Regions from separate parts of the Paenibacillus sp. NPDC058174 genome, predicted to be linked through region 1. Evidence: a T-box and tRNA genes for the amino acid it is inferred to sense, from the RefSeq annotation. Region 1 holds a T-box; the other holds one or more tRNA genes.
What was found. The T-box of region 1 lies ahead of ACFVVF_RS03455 (alanine--tRNA ligase). A T-box ahead of a tRNA ligase gene usually reads a tRNA of that ligase, here a tRNA-Ala.
Positions count from the first base shown of each region.

Region 2: it encodes a tRNA-Ala, which carries the amino acid that the T-box ahead of ACFVVF_RS03455 (alanine--tRNA ligase) is inferred to sense. The anticodon was not compared.

Region 1 is NZ_JBHVUY010000001.1:767,395-770,816, reverse strand. Features, by position in the region: gene ACFVVF_RS03455 (alanine--tRNA ligase) at 32-1,891, opposite strand; T-box leader at 2,005-2,248, opposite strand; gene ACFVVF_RS03450 (class I SAM-dependent methyltransferase) at 2,376-3,011, opposite strand; gene ACFVVF_RS03445 (aminotransferase class I/II-fold pyridoxal phosphate-dependent enzyme) at 3,170-3,422, shown strand, end outside.
Region 2 is NZ_JBHVUY010000001.1:2,191,437-2,194,858, reverse strand. Features, by position in the region: gene ACFVVF_RS09815 (lytic transglycosylase domain-containing protein) at 1-379, shown strand, start outside; gene ACFVVF_RS09810 (alpha/beta-type small acid-soluble spore protein) at 480-683, opposite strand; gene nrdR (transcriptional regulator NrdR) at 785-1,264, shown strand; tRNA gene ACFVVF_RS09800 (tRNA-Ala) at 1,957-2,029, shown strand; gene ACFVVF_RS09795 (hypothetical protein) at 2,566-2,850, shown strand; gene ACFVVF_RS09790 (hypothetical protein) at 2,926-3,422, shown strand, end outside.

The DNA of each region.
Region 1 (3,422 bases):
AAAACATCAGCTATTGTTCCGAGTACTGGAATTATTTATTAATTACTCCTTTAATCCTTCTAACTCCAGCAGCAGAAGATTGTTCTTTCTTAATACTGAACTTTCCTAAGTTTGTTGTGTCTTCCACATGAGGTCCTCCACATACTTCTCGACTCCAAACTTTCCCTTCATTATCTTTGATTGTATACACCTTAACGATATCCGGATATTTATCCCAAAAATTCCCTTCAACATTACTTTCTTTCGCTTCAATTTTAGGCAGTTCTGAAATATAGGTAACTGCTTTTGATGAAATCGCATCATTCACATACTTTTCCACCTCAGCTATTTGCTCTGGTGTAAGTTTTTCATCATGGTTGAAGTCAAACCGTAATCGTTCTGAAGTAATATTACTTCCTTGTTGATGAACGTGATCACCTAAAACTTCCCTTAAACCAGCAAGTAATAAATGAGATACCGTGTGCAGCGCTGTTGTTTCTGTTGAATGTTCAGCTAATCCGCCTTTAAATTTACCCGCAGAAGCAGTTCTGCTCTTGTCAGCATGTTTCTTGGCCGCCTCTATATAAGACGCCTTGTCCTCCATGCTGTATCCACTTTCAGTTAGAAACTCTTCCGTCAACTCCAAGGGAAACCCATATGTTTCGTAAAAATAAAAGGCATCTGCACCTGTAACTTTCCCCTTATTCTTAAGATGTTTTTGTATTTCAAATTCTCCTTGCTGTAAAGTTCTATAGAAAAGATTTTCTTCCTTATTTACTATTTCGATAACTTTCTTTTTGTTACTGATCAAATCTTCATAAGCTGTTGCTTCATCTATATAAACCTCAGACAACTCACCCACAAAACTTCCTTGTATACCAATTTTTTTACCTGCACGAATCGCCCTTCTTAATAACCTTCTTGTTATATATCCTGCATCACTATTAGCTGGCTCAGCACCATCATTAATTAGAAAAGTAGCCGCTCTCACATGATCGAGTATGATTCTAAACGACTTTAAATCGTCAGTATATTGTTTACCACTTAACTCCATCAATTTTTTCTTGGGATTAAGGAAGAAAGCCGTATTATAAATATCCTTGTCGCCATTAAGGGCTGTTGCAACCCTTTCTAATCCGCCTCCATAATCAATATTCGGATTTTGCATTTTTACAAATCCTGTGTCTTCTTTTTTGTAACACATAAATACGTTGTTCCCAATTTCTAAAAACCTTTCGCTCACAGAAGCAGGATGATCCAGTGCATCACCGCCTGGCTCAAGATCATAGAACATTTCACTATCAGGCCCACCCGGTTCACCAATAGGCATATCCAATGGACTCCCGGCCCGACTCCACCAATTTTCTTTTTCATCGTATAAAAATATTCTCCCACCTCTAGATGCTCCATATTGATAGGGATCATCTTCAATGATAGGTTCTATATCAACGGATTTAAATTTTTCTGACCAGATTTGAATGGCTTCCGTATCTTTCTGTATATTCAAATCATCACTTCCTACAAAAGCACTGATATACAGCCTGCCAGGATCAATTCCTAATTCGATAATATGCCAATTCCAAATGGCATCGATTTGCTTTTTCTTATAGTTATTTTCATCTGCTTTAAACTCCCATCGGCCTATCATTTCAAAAAATGTCAGATGCGACGTATCACCTACTTCGTCAATATCCACTGTCCTTAAACACTTCTGAATATTAGCAATATCATTACCTATCGGATGCTTTTCCCCCAATAAATAGGGAACCATAGGTTGCATTCCGCTTCCTGTAAACAACGTTGAGGGATCATTTTCTGGTAACAAGCTAGAAGAGGGCACTTGGCTAGCCCCTATTCCTTTCATAAAATCAATATATGATTTTCTTAACTCATCTGGTGTCATTTTCACCATGCTCAATACCTCCATTTAAATTATTATTTATTATTGGTAAATTGTTAATTTTGCAAATATTCAAACGATAAGAAATAAAATAAAAAAGCCCTAAGCTGACGTATTTCTTGTCAACTTAGGGCGAACTATTATGTCCGTGTTACCACCTAATTTCAGATTTCTCTGCACTCTATCAATACGGGATTTCTCCGATATTGTTTCCTGAATAACGGTGGAACTCCGTTGAAGCCTACTAAGATTCCTCTGTTCGGTTCACAGCTCCGAGACTGCTTCACTATTAGATCAATGAAGATTCGCACCAACCATCTTCTCTCTGAGAGATCCTTAATAGTTACTATTTCTCATCATAGCCTTTTCGTTTTAAATTAAAGCAATGCTATCACACTTAACTTGCTCTGTCAATTAATTCCACTGTTTTGTTAGCGGTGCCTTTAACGAAACAACCTTCCTTGCTTCCACCGACTGCCGCCAGCAGAATGTTGAGCTAACAGCTCTGACGGCCTTTTGCTTTCCTGAGTACAATTTTACGATACATCCCGCGCATCAGAAGTGGTCGCTCCTCGGTAAGGTGCAAGCGCTCCTGATGTGGAAGAAAAAGAAGGTTAAAATCCCGGCCAATATCCGTTCCAAGTACTGATGCCAATGGACGGAGTGCTTTCATAAACAGAGATAAACCGCCATTAGCTGCGAATTTATCAAAAATAACAATTTTTCCACCCTCTCCTGTTACACGAACGATTTCTTGCATGCACCGTACCGGATCCGGTACTACCGATATGATCAGGTTTGCAATGACCACATCGAAGGCTTCGTCTTCAAAATCAAGATTTTGCGCGTCCATCTCTAAAAATGTGACCCTCTCGCCTTCCATGACTTTAGAACGGGCTTCAGCCAGCATTTCCGGAGAAAGGTCAGTGGCAGTGATCGATAGACCGTAACCTGAGAGTAGAGGTAAATCCGCACCCGTTCCGGCTCCAACCAGCAATACACGCTGATCTGGCCTTAAATCAAGTCCGGACAATACGGTTACCCGCGCCTGGGCAAAGGCACCTGAATTGAAAAACCGATCGTACAAAGGAGCCCAAAGCTTATAGATAACTCTGTTCCAGCGATTGTTCATAATATCACCGAATGAATTTTTATTTCACATGTAGTACCACAAATAACTTCCAGCTCCTGCGTTCGCCTGTCCTTTTCTAAATGGATTTTCAAACGTATTCCCCCTAAACATTATATGAACGATTGCTCATGTTTTCATTATAATACTTAGGAAAATCAGTGTGCAACAATATTAAACAACTATTTGTGACCGATACCTTCACCTATCCCAATTTTATAAGTCTTGCAAACATGCTCAATATTCAGCTAATCACCCTTCGAAATGACGAGCATGGCATGATTCCTTCAGAGCTAGACAGCATATGCAGGAACAATAAAATAAATGGAATCTATCTGATGCCATCTGTAGCAAACCCGACGAATATTTCAATGAATCTTAAGAGAAGAATCGATATAAGCAGACTTATAACAA
Region 2 (3,422 bases), 1.4 Mb from region 1:
TAATTTCTCCAATGGCAAAGTATCTTCTAAAGGCGCACTGGGCTTGATGCAGATTATGCCGGATACGGCAGATTGGATCGTTGAAAAAGCCGGCTTCGAGAAGGTGACGCCGGATATTTTGCAGCATCGTCCGGATGTGAGTATTGAAATTGGAACCTGGTATTTGCAGTCGCTGCACAAGCAATTCGGGCAAAACAAAATCGCGGCAATCGCCGCCTATAACGCGGGACCCGGTAACGTGCGCAAATGGCTCGATTCCGGGCGCTGGGACGGCCGTGAGGAGACGGTAAACCTTATTCCTTTTGGCGAAACCCGGCACTATGTACAAAAAGTTATTTATTACTATAATAAATACAAAGACCTTTATCCCGATATGTAGCCGATTATTCCCTTCGCAAATAGAAGAAGCTTTGGCGTATCCGCGCCGCTTCAGGACGGGACAAGCCAAAGCCTCTAGTTATACATGACTGATGAAATCATTATTTACCGGCAAGGGATTGCTCGGCGATTTGCACCAGACGACGAGTGATGTTGCCGCCGATGTAGCCAGCATCTTTAGTCAGCAGGTTACCGCCGTATCCGTCTTGCGGAAACGCGATACCCAGCTCTTGAGCGACCTCATATTTCAGTTGGTCAAGCGCTGCGGATGCTTGTGGTACAACTAGTTGGTTGCTGTTGCTCATTGTTTGTCACCTCCTTGCGGTTGGTAAAAGTATTATGTGCGAAATTTCAAACTTCATTACAGGAAACGTATGGAAAATTAGACCAGAAGGAAGTGATGGATATGAAATGCCCTTATTGCGACAACTCCGGCACGAAGGTTCTTGACTCGCGTCCAGCCAACGAGAACAAGTCGATCCGCCGCAGACGCGAGTGCGAGCGGTGCAGCCGCCGGTTCACGACGTTCGAGATGATCGAGGAGACGCCGCTGATCGTAATCAAGAAGGACGGCAGTCGCGAAGAATTCAGCCGCGACAAGATTTTGCGCGGATTGATCCGTGCCTGCGAGAAGCGCCCGGTATCGGTTGAGAACCTGGAGGTTATCGTCTCCGAAGTAGAGAAGGAGCTCCGCACTACGGCGCTGGCCGAAGTGGAAAGCCGTGATATCGGCGAGATCGTGATGGGCCAGCTCTATCCGGTCGATGAAGTCGCCTACGTCCGCTTCGCGTCCGTATACCGCCAGTTCAAGGACATTGACATGTTCATGAAGGAATTGAACAGCCTGCTGTCCAAGCACCCGTTGAATGGGAATGGGCAGGGGTAGAAGTTGGCTCGTTCTTGCTTGATTGCGTGAGCCGGTGGGGTTAGCGAAGAGCGGGAAGAGTTAGGGGAAGGCAATGAGTAAGCGGATTTGAAATGGATTGAGAATAAGCAGCTTGTGATGCGCATGCTGCTTATTTTTGTTGTGTGCGGGTGGGAAGCTAATGTTAGCGGGTAAGAGAGGGCGGTTCATTGTAGGAGATAATGAGGGGTCTCATGTACACCTTTGAAGAGGTGATCTTACTCGATGGAGATTATGCTGATGATCAGATGCATATGTGCGTGACTACAACTTACGTTTGAACTGATGCGCTAAAGTAACTTTTTTCTCTGTTGAGTAACTAATTTCTTTATTTTTTTGGGAAAAGTCGTTTAAATCGAGGATAAGGATTAAAAGTTCATAAGGGCGGAAATAAATTTCGCAATAAGGAAAATTAGTCGGTTATTTGATGAGATAAAGAATAGACTGAATCGAATAACCCTTACATAATCTTGTTGGATTTTGAAATTAGAAACACACCGTCAAAGTGGAGATTAGCAACGTAAGAGTCAATGATATTCGAGCAGATAACCCTCAAGGGGAAGTTTTCCAGCACTATTGACTTCGATAATGGCAGCGTGCTAATATAAATCTTGTCGTTGCTTTAGTTTGAAGATAAGCGGTTACACAATTCAATTCCTTTAATAGTAAAATATGGGGCCTTAGCTCAGCTGGGAGAGCGCATCGCTGGCAGCGATGAGGTCAGGGGTTCGATCCCCCTAGGCTCCATAAAGAAAAAAGCCTTTAAACACAAGGATTTCCGAGTGTTTGAAGGCTTTTTTTGCATTTTGAAATAATGCTCGCAACTGTTCGTGGTCACACGTTTGGTTCACACTGAGCATTTTTTATGGTAGTTTGGCTACACTTCGAGTAATTAATGGGGATTGATGAACATACGAAATCTCTGTTACTGATATAACTTTTTGTTTTAACCACTATTCAATGATTAGAGTTGTTTGAATTATTCGAAAAGCTGTTCACCATATTTGCGTAGCGGTCTCTTTATGAGCAGATAGTAAAACATGGGAATAGTTATCTAAGGTCACTCTAATATCAGAATGACCAAGAATTCTTTTACCACTTTGGGGTTTATATTTTATGTTAGTAATTTTAAATTCTTTCAATCTCAGAGAAATTGGTAATCACTTTAAAAACAAACGTATGTTATCGGGCATTCAAAATTTTAACTAATGATTCTAAACCCTACTGAGTTAAAAGTATACATGATAAGAGAACTGTATGAATGTTGTAGGAGGTAACTTACAATGTTAAAGTTAAAAACCAAATCCGTCATTATTGAAATGGATAGGAATGACTTATGGCAAGTAGGTACTGCCTTAATTAATGGAATCATTATAGAAAGTCAAAATAAATGGATGGTATATTATAGAGGGAAGACAGAGGCAGGGTTTATACGTTATGTAAGACTTCAACATCATGTAATCTTCTTGTACCTTGAAGAAATTTATAGTTATCTAGACAGAATGGATTTACTGGAATCACTAGAAATAACTTTACGTTCACTTTATAGACAAAAAGCTTCATATTAGGACAAATGTAATTTACAGGAAACATCAGGTCATGTAAAATGTTGTTAGATTCTATAGATCAGCCAGGGGTGTGACATGACCGAATTTATTAACGTTTCAAGCCTCATTCCAGATCATTCTGGTCTTCAAGTTTGTCTTTCTGATACGACTCCAGTGCAAGTACTTCAATGGCAATGCAAAGGTAAGCCTTTTGCAGATATACATCGTGGTGTTTATTCAGATTCTGCTGTTCATCTACAGAAGGCCGAGTCTTTTATAAAATTGGCCAAAGAAACACGAGCTGACGTTGTACTTACTCCCGAATACTCGTTTCCAGATGAGATGTTAAATAAAATTGTTCATGAACCTACTCTGTGGCCTGGGAAAGGTGCTTTGTGGTGCTTAAGTATGGAAGGCTATTCTTTATATCAATTCGCTGAAAAGATGAATGAATGGGAAAGTACTGGTCGTACTGTAGTCAGACGGGATGCATACACTAGACTTTCAAATCGAAATTTTGTTGATGTACTTGTTTATCTGTTTTTAGTGGATGATGAAACTCTATGTATTCTTCCTCAATTCAAAACAGTTCC